3 regions of the Kluyvera chengduensis genome follow, and region 2 is predicted to be linked to each of the others. Evidence: predicted binding sites of a transcription regulator. Region 2 holds the regulator's gene; each other region holds the start of a gene.

Evidence for each region. The regulator CRP, encoded in region 2, controls carbon source genes, mostly activating them, when cyclic AMP is high. The targets are predictions, from matches to a motif close to ATGTGANNNNNNTCACAT.
Region 1: rbsD (D-ribose pyranase) is a predicted target of CRP. The motif match lies at 1,756-1,773, and genes of this name have one in related genera.
Region 3: psiE (phosphate-starvation-inducible protein PsiE) is a predicted target of CRP. The motif match lies at 1,983-2,000, and genes of this name have one in related genera.

The regions. Positions count from the first base shown of each region.
Region 1 covers NZ_JBIQOI010000003.1:331,314-334,454, reverse strand. The annotation lists gene rbsA (ribose ABC transporter ATP-binding protein RbsA) at 1-1,241, opposite strand, end outside; gene rbsD (D-ribose pyranase) at 1,249-1,668, opposite strand; gene kup (low affinity potassium transporter Kup) at 1,844-3,141, opposite strand, start outside.
Region 2 covers NZ_JBIQOI010000010.1:125,165-128,305, forward strand. The annotation lists gene ACH1XZ_RS20120 (YccS/YhfK family putative transporter) at 1-1,531, opposite strand, end outside; gene crp (cAMP-activated global transcriptional regulator CRP) at 1,587-2,219, opposite strand; gene ACH1XZ_RS20130 (OsmC family protein) at 2,524-2,928, shown strand; gene ACH1XZ_RS20135 (phosphoribulokinase) at 3,025-3,141, opposite strand, start outside.
Region 3 covers NZ_JBIQOI010000008.1:29,117-32,257, reverse strand. The annotation lists gene malF (maltose ABC transporter permease MalF) at 1-424, shown strand, start outside; gene malG (maltose ABC transporter permease MalG) at 438-1,328, shown strand; gene psiE (phosphate-starvation-inducible protein PsiE) at 1,526-1,936, opposite strand; gene ACH1XZ_RS17990 (L-cysteine desulfidase family protein) at 2,319-3,141, shown strand, end outside.

The sequences.
Region 1 (3,141 bases), on a different contig from region 2:
GGACGAGTCATCAGGCCGCGGGCAATCGCCACTTTCTGCTGGTTACCGCCGGAGAGCAGGCCGATAGCCTGTTCCATGGAAGGCGTTTTAACGTTAAACAGGCGGATAAAGTCGCCGACCGCCTGCTGTTCATCTTTATGCTTCAGGCCACCACCGGCACGGCTGAAGTAGCGCAGCGCGGTTAGCGACATGTTCTCTTTCACCGACATGCCCAGCACCAGGCCATCGCGCTTACGGTCTTCGGAGATATAAACGATGCCGTTTGCCAGGCCGTCCTGCGGTGAACGGGTCACCACTTCATGGCCGTCGAGAGTCACGTAGCCGCTGGTGCGCGGCAGCGCGCCGTACAGCACCTTCATCAGTTCGGTACGTCCAGCGCCCATTAGCCCGGCGACGCCAAGGATTTCGCCTTTACGCAGGGTGAAGGAGACGTTTTCCACGCCCGGCCCGCACAGCGCGTCCACCTTCAGGCGGATCTCACCCGGTTCTTTATCAAGATGCGGGTACTGATCTTCGAGTTTGCGCCCAACCATCATTTCAATCAGAAGGTCTTCGTCGAGGCTCGCCACTTCACGCTCGGCAATAAACTGCCCGTCGCGAAACACGGTGACGTCGTCGCAGATCTCGAAAATCTCTTTCATGCGGTGGGAGATATAGACAATGCCGCGTCCCTGCGATTTCAGCTCGCGGATGACGCGGAACAGGGATTCGGTTTCAGTATCGGTCAGTGCATCGGTCGGTTCATCCATGACGATGACCTTCGACTCAAAGCTCAGCACCTTGGCAATTTCCACCATCTGCTGATCGCCGATAGAGAGGTCGCCCACCAGGCGGTCGCTCTTAAAGCGCAGATTGAGTTTTGCCAGCAGGATATCGGCCTCGGCATACATCTTCTTCCAGTCAATTTTGCCAAAGCGATTCACGAACTCACGGCCGAGGAAAATGTTCTCGGCAATCGTCAGTTGCGGGATCAGGTTCAGCTCCTGGTGGATGATGCCGATACCGGCTTCCTGGGACGATTTTGGACCGTTAAAGGTAGTCTCTTTACCCAACCATAATAATGAGCCGGCATCGCGGGCGTAGATCCCGGTCAGCACTTTCATCATGGTGGATTTGCCCGCGCCGTTTTCGCCCACCAGCGCCATCACGCGACCGGAGTAGACGTTCAGCGCGGCGCCGGAGAGCGCCTTTACGCCCGGGAACGATTTATCGATCCCTTTCAGTTGTAAGAGTGCGTCCATGATGGCCTCAGAAGGTGACGCCAGCACAGAGAATGATATTCGCATACGGGGAACACTCCCCGCTGCGAATCACCGCCTGACTGTCTGCGGTTTGTTGTTTGAACTGTTCATGTGAGACGTAACGAACATCAATGGTGTTTCCCTGGTGTTGCTGCAGCTGCTCAATGTGTTTGAGCAACGCTTCGTGGAGCTGCGGATTATGTTGTTGAATTTCCGCGGCGAGAATGGCGGCCTCGACCTGCATCTCTTGCGTCACCACGCCCAGCACCTGCATAAAGGTGGGAACGCCCTGGGTCAGCGCCATATCAATGCGCGCCGTGCTGCGGGGAATAGGTAAGCCCGCATCGCACACCACCAGCGTATCGGTATGCCCCAAACGGGAGATAACCGACGAGATTTCAGAGTTGAGTACCGTGCCTTTCTTCATTTTGTTTTCTTGCTCCACTAGCGAAACGTTTCGCTAACATAAGTTTAATCTGAAGAACGAACAGAAAACCACCATCAGGTTATAGAAATGTGATCGCCATCGAAACGTTTCGCGAACGAAGGAAAGGGAGATAAAAAAACGCCCTCCGTCAGAATGAGGAAGGGCGTTGATAGCATTAGATTTCGACCTGGGTGCCCAGTTCGATAACCCGGTTCGGCGGGATCTCGAACTGATCCGGCGCGCGAAGCGCGTTGCGCTGCAACAGCAGGTAGAGCTTGCCGCGCAGGCGCAGGTACCACGGACGCTTGCCGACAATCAGCGACTCATGCGACATAAAGAACGAGGTTTCCATCATTCGGCAGCTTAAGCCTTCCAGGCCGCAGCGGTGGAACACCTCTTCCACGTTTGGCGTTTCACGCCAGCCGTAGCTGGCCACCACGCGCCAGAAGGTTGGAGAGAGCTGCTCAATCTGCACGCGGCGAACGTTATGCACATACGGCGCATCTTCAGTACGCAGCGTCAGCAGGATAACCCGCTCGTGCAGCACCTTGTTGTGCTTGAGGTTATGCAGCATGGCGAACGGAATTACGTTCAGCGCACGAGACATATACACCGCGGTACCCGGTACGCGTACCGGAGGCGATTTCTCCAGTGAGGCGATCATCGCTTCCAGAGAGTTACCGTGCTCATGCATACGACGCAGCAGGCGGAAACGCTCGCTTTTCCAGGTAGTCATGATGGTGAACATAATCAGCGCCAGCGTCAGCGGCAGCCAACCACCGGAGACGATTTTATCGAGGTTCGCCGAGAACAGCGGAATGTCGATGCACATAAACGCCACGAACAGCAGCGCCACAAAGAACTTGTTCCAGCGCCAGTTCTTACGTGCCACCGTAGTGAACAGAATCGTCGTCAGCACCATGGTCCCGGTCACGGCAATACCGTACGCCGCCGCCAGGTTTGAGGAGTGCTCAAAGCTGACGATAACCACCACCACCGAGATATAAAGCAGCCAGTTGATAAACGGGATATAGATCTGGCCGGACTCCATTTCCGAGGTGTGGATAATGCGCATCGGTGACAGATACCCCAGGCGCACCGCCTGGCGAGTCAACGAGAAGACCCCGGAGATAACCGCCTGAGAGGCGATAACCGTCGCCAATGCCGCAATCACCAGCATTGGGATCAGCGCCCAATCAGGCGCCAGCAGGAAGAACGGGTTCTTAATGGCTTCCGGGTGCTTTAACAGCAGCGCGCCCTGACCAAAGTAGTTCAGCACCAGCGAAGGCAGCACCACCGAGAACCAGGCCAGGCGAATCGGTAATTTCCCGAAGTGCCCCATGTCGGCATACAGCGCTTCCACGCCGGTAATCGACAGCACCACCGCGCCCAGAGCCACAAAGGAGACGGTTTTATATTGCAGGAAGAAGTTCACCGCCCAGTAAGGATTCAGCGCATGCAGGACTTCCGGGT
Region 2 (3,141 bases):
CGCTCTGCCACTGTGGCCACAGCCAGATCATCCCGCCAAAGGCAATCAGGCAGCCGATGATGGTGTCGATAAAGCGCGCGACGATAAACTGCTCGCCGTTCAGCGTCAGAATTTGCAGGGTATATACCGCGGTGATGGTAAAGCCGACGGTGGCCCAGCCGTAGTGACGACGGATAATCAGGTAGCTCCCCAACGTGACGATCAGCATGCCCGATAACGCTAGCCCTTCTGAGGTGTGGAAGTGCAGGACGACGGCGGCAATCACTAACCCCGCCAGCGTGCCCGCCGCACGATGGAAAATACGCACGCGGGTCGCGCCATAGCCGTTTTGCGTGACCAGCAGCACCGTCATCAGGATCCAGTAAGGCTTCGGCAGATGCAGCGCGGCACCCATCAGGCTGGCGATGCTGAGCATTACGCTGAGTCGAGCGGCATTACGCAGCGCCGGGGATTTCAGCGACAGATAGCTTTTAAGCGCTGCGAATAGCGGTAGACGTCGCTGTTTATCGGCCATCAGGTTGCGCGGGTAGAGCGGTCGCTGAGAGCGTAGCACGCGGGCGATGCGGCTGAAGTGCCATGCGCAAAACTGGCCGACCGGGTTGTCTGGATGCTGGTCGGCGATTTTCTCCAGCGCGCCTATTTGTTTATCCATATTGAAGCGGGTGGGGTAGCGGTGATAGAGAATATCGTCCGCCAGTACCCTCAGGCGCGCCGCAACGGTCTGGGCGTTCCAGCGGATCACCGCTTCGGCGTGGCTGCGTTCAACCAGCTTTTGTACCTCTTCGGGCTGGTGCAGGCTGACAGAGATATGTTCCTGTAAATCGAGCCCCACCTGGAAGGCGCGCAGCAGGCGCTTGTAATCGTTATGCTGGTTAGCCGCAAGCATGTGCAACTGCTGATAGCATTGGGAAATCAGATCCACCACTTTCTGCTGGCGAGTCAGCAACGGCGGCAGCGCGGTGCCCGGGTCGGTATGCTGCGTCAGCAGGCTATATTTCGCTTCACAGTATTCGGCGAGCTGGCGGTAAAGCAAGCTCAGTGATTCCCGCAGCGGCTGTTCGCGCCACATCCAGAACCACCACCAGTTAAATACTCCGTACCACAGCGTACCCAGCGCGTAGAGCAGCAAGGGCTCCCAGATGGGCATATTTCCCGCAAGGCTTAGGGTAAAGATAGACGCGATGAGCGAGGCGGGTAGTAGCCGCCCGTGCAGCGCGCTGATTTCCGCCGTAACGCCCAGCAGCAGCGCCAGCCCGGTGAGAATCAACGGCAAGGGGATGTCGCGCGCCAACAACAGCTGAACGGCAAGACTGCATCCGGCGAACAGACAGCCACCGATAATCAGGCGTTTAAAGAAGCGCTTATGCGGAGTGTCGAGACCGGCGATATTGCAGCAGGCGGGCACCAATGAAAACAGCAAACCCTGCTGGAGATGGCCGAGCAGAAGTCCGATAGCAACCGGCAGACATAACACCAGCGTTTGCCGCAGTGCATAGTTGACTTCCGGGTGGTAAATCAGCCTGCGCCACATAGGGGGAAAAACAAAAATGGCGTATTGCTTTTACAATACGCCATTTTGGGCCGGATTAGCGGGTACCGTAAACGACAATGGTTTTGCCGTGTGCGGAGATCAGGTTCTGATCTTCCAGCATTTTCAGAATACGGCCCACGGTTTCACGGGAGCAGCCAACGATCTGACCAATTTCCTGACGGGTGATTTTGATCTGCATACCGTCTGGGTGGGTCATGGCGTCAGGCTGTTTAGCCAGGTTCAGCAGGGTCTGAGCGATACGACCGGTTACGTCCAGGAAGGCCAGGTTACCCACTTTTTCAGAGGTGACCTGCAGACGACGCGCCATCTGAGAAGAGAGACGCATCAGAATGTCCGGGTTAACCTGGATCAGCTGACGGAATTTTTTATAAGAGATTTCAGCAACTTCACAAGCGGTTTTTGCTCGTACCCATGCGCTGCGTTCCTGGCCTTCTTCGAACAGGCCCAGCTCGCCGATAAAATCGCCCTGGTTGAGGTAAGAGAGGATCATCTCTTTGCCTTCTTCGTCCTTGATGAGTACAGCCACGGAGCCTTTTACGATGTAATACAGCGTCTCTGCTTTTTCACCCTGGTGAATCAGCGTGCTCTTCGATGGGTACTTATGAATATGGCAATGAGACAAGAACCATTCGAGAGTAGGGTCTGTTTGCGGTTTGCCAAGCACCATGCGCGGTTATCCTCTGTTATAAGCTCTTCCCAGCGGCAAAAACATTGCAGCCACTGGTTGCAATAGTATCCTTCCCGTTACCTGGGAAGTCGGCTGTCGAATAGGGTCGCAGCCTGTAATGTGATGTCCTCTGCATACATGCAGTACGTTTATGTATTACCGTAGCATCCCGACTGTTTTAGCATAGCTTTAGCCGTGTGTCTCCTGGTGTCTCGCTTCAGCATGACGGCGATCGCCTTCCATTGCGAGAATTGTTATGTGCGCGTAATCTGAGAAGAAAATTGCAACCTGGGAGTTAAATATTATGCAAGCACGTGTGAAATGGGTTGAAGGGTTAACCTTCCTCGGTGAGTCTGCTTCTGGCCACCAAATTTTGATGGACGGTAACTCTGGCGATAAAGCGCCGAGCCCGATGGAAGTCGTGCTGATGGCCGCCGGTGGTTGCAGTGCGATTGACGTTGTTTCTATCCTGCAAAAAGGTCGCAATGACGTGACCGACTGCGAAGTGAAGCTCACCTCTGAGCGCCGTGAAGAAGCGCCTCGTCTGTTTACGCACATTAACCTGCACTTTATCGTCACCGGTAAAGATCTGAAGGATGCGGCGGTATCGCGTGCGGTGGATCTGTCTGCTGAGAAATACTGCTCGGTGGCGCTGATGCTCGAAAAAGCGGTGAATATCACTCACTCTTACGAAGTGATCGAAGGCTGATTACATGCCAGACGTAGCCCGGCCGAACGCAGTGACGCCGGGGTCATTCCCGGAGTCGGTACTAGCGCACCTCGTCCGGGCTACCTGGTCTTGATGCTATTTCCTGCCTTCCATCAGCCGCTGCACCAGCGGCGTCATGATTAATTCCATTGCCAGCACCATTTTCCCACCGGGAACGACCAGCGTATTCATATGTGAGATGAATGACCCCTG
Region 3 (3,141 bases), on a different contig from region 2:
CGTCAACACCTGGCTTGGCTATCCGTACATGATGATCCTGTGCATGGGCCTGCTGAAAGCGATTCCGGACGACCTGTATGAAGCCTCGGCAATGGATGGCGCTGGCCCGTTCCAGAACTTCTTTAAGATTACGTTCCCGCTGCTGATTAAGCCGCTGACGCCGCTGATGATCGCCAGCTTCGCCTTTAACTTTAACAACTTCGTGCTGATTCAACTGTTGACCAACGGCGGTCCGGACCGTCTCGGCACCACCACTCCGGCGGGCTATACCGACCTGCTGGTGAGCTACACCTACCGTATCGCCTTTGAAGGCGGCGGCGGCCAGGACTTCGGTCTGGCGGCAGCGATTGCGACGCTTATCTTCCTGCTGGTCGGTGCGCTTGCGATAGTGAACCTGAAAGCCACGCGCATGAAGTTTGATTAAGGGAGACTCGAACATGGCTATGGTACAACCCAAATCTCAGAAACTGCGCCTCTTTACCACGCACCTTCTGCTGCTGGTTTTCATTGCGGCGATTATGTTCCCGCTGCTGATGGTTATCGCCATTTCACTGCGCGAAGGTAACTTCGCCACCGGCAGCCTGATCCCGGAAAATATCTCCTGGGAACACTGGAAGCTGGCGCTGGGCTTCAGCGTTGAACACGCCGATGGCCGCGTGACGCCGCCACCGTTCCCAGTACTGCTGTGGCTGTGGAACTCGGTGAAAATCGCCGGCATCACCGCCATTGGCATCGTCGCGCTCTCCACCACCTGCGCCTACGCTTTCGCCCGTATGCGCTTCCCGGGCAAAGCGACGCTGCTCAAAGGGATGCTGATTTTCCAGATGTTCCCGGCGGTGCTGTCGCTGGTTGCCCTGTACGCCTTGTTTGACCGTCTGGGTCAGTACGTTCCGTTTATCGGCCTGAACACCCACGGCGGCGTTATCTTCGCCTACCTCGGCGGTATCGCGCTGCACGTCTGGACGATTAAAGGCTACTTCGAAACGATTGATAGTTCTCTGGAAGAAGCGGCGGCGCTCGATGGTGCTACCCCATGGCAGGCGTTCCGTCTGGTTCTGCTGCCGCTGTCGGTACCGATTCTGGCGGTGGTGTTTATCCTGTCGTTTATCGCCGCGATTACCGAAGTTCCGGTTGCATCACTGCTGCTGCGTGATGTGAACAGCTACACCCTGGCCGTTGGTATGCAGCAATACCTCAACCCACAAAACTACCTGTGGGGCGACTTTGCCGCCGCGGCCGTACTTTCCGCCATCCCGATTACCGTGGTCTTCCTGCTGGCACAGCGCTGGCTGGTGAACGGCCTGACGGCCGGGGGTGTGAAGGGCTAATTTTCATCAGCAATGCCACTGCTATTATCCTCAACTTGAACGAACCCTAACTTGTGACTGTTTGGCGCTCCTATGGAGCGCCCTTTTTTTTGCCACAGATACACCGTTCCCCGGCGGCGCTTCGCTTGGCCGGGCGACAGGGAGCGGCGTTTGTAGGCCCGATAAGCGCAGCGCCATCGGGCAATTCAGCGCGCTGATTATTCCCGCTTCAGCCGCTTCGAGTTACACAGCCACAGGGTAATCACCAACAGCAGAATGGCGGCGGAGTAAATCAGCACATCCAGCGGTGATTTATGGTCGACGATAATCAGCCGCACAATCGCCGTAATGCCGATATAGACAAAGTAGCGTAGCGGGAAGTGAAAGCCCGACTGGAAATACTTCACAATCAAGGCGATAAACTCAAAATAGAGGAAATAGACCACCAGCCCTTCCACCAACTCATACTTGCTGGTGCTTTCAGGAGCGAACAGCACGTCCGCCAGGTGTAATGTCTCTTTACCGAGGAACACGACCAGGATCAGGCCAAGGCTGAGCAAGCCCAGGTTCAGCACGGTCTGCAGAATGGTGGAGATAAATTCCACGCGGGGACGAGATAGTGACGTCATGGTTAGCACCTCTTTCTCTGGGCCGAACTCTTTGTATAGCGCAGAAGTGTGATCCAGATCTACTTTTTTTACCCATTCTGAAGAGTCAGGCGCTGTCTATTTATTAATCTATTTCACAAAATGATGAATAAAGAGAAAAATCACACTCTATCGATAGCGTGATCCAGTTAACTAAATCCCATTTAATGTTCAAAAAAATCTTACCCTGAATTATAAAAATCAATGAGTTAACTTTATTTTCGCTTTACAAAAACATTTTATTAAAAAGAGAATGAATTTCCCTATAACCTGAAAAATAGCAGGGAATTAGAGTAAGTTTTTCCTCATAAAAAAAATTACATTAGCGCCATTCAAGCATTAGTTATTTTGGGAAGCGCTTAACATGAGCAACGAAAACACCTCACTGTTTATTCAGTGGCTGAAAAAAGAAGTCGCACCGGCATTAGGCTGTACGGAACCTGTCGCAATTGCCTTTACCGCCGCTTACGCCGCGAAATATCTTAATAATCCATGTGACAATATCAGTGGTTTTATTTCCGCCAACCTGTATAAAAACGCCATGGGCGTGACGATTCCTGGAACCACCGTTTCCGGTGTTAATCTGGCAGCCGCCATTGGCGCCTTCGGCGGTAATTCCGATAAAGGCCTGCAAACGCTGGAAGGTATTACCGAGCAGCATGTTGAATTAGCACAGGCATTAATTAACGCTAATAGCGTCAATATCGACGTGCAGGATACGCCGGATTTCATCCACCTCGACCTGACGCTCTGCGCCGCAGAACAAACCTGCCGCGTGGTGGTAAAAGGCACGCATACGAATGTGGTTGAGCTTTATCTCAACGGCGAAGCGCAGCCCCTGAAACAAACGCAAAACGCCTCAGCGAAAAACGGCGAACTGCCGACCTTTAGCCTGCAGGAAGCCTTCGACTTTATTACTCATGCTCCGGCAGAAGAGATTGCTTTTATTCTGGAAGCAGGCCGCCTGAACTCGGCGCTGTCGCAGGAAGGCAAAAATAAAAAATACGGTCTGAATATCAACGGCACATTCGCCGATGCGGTGAAAAAAGGGCTGATGAGCAACGACCTGATGAGCAAAGTGATCATCGATACCGTAGCGGCATCCGACGCCCGCATGGGCGGCGCACCGGTCATTGCGATGTCTAATTTTGGTTCCGGCAACCAGGGCATTGCCGCCACCATGCCGG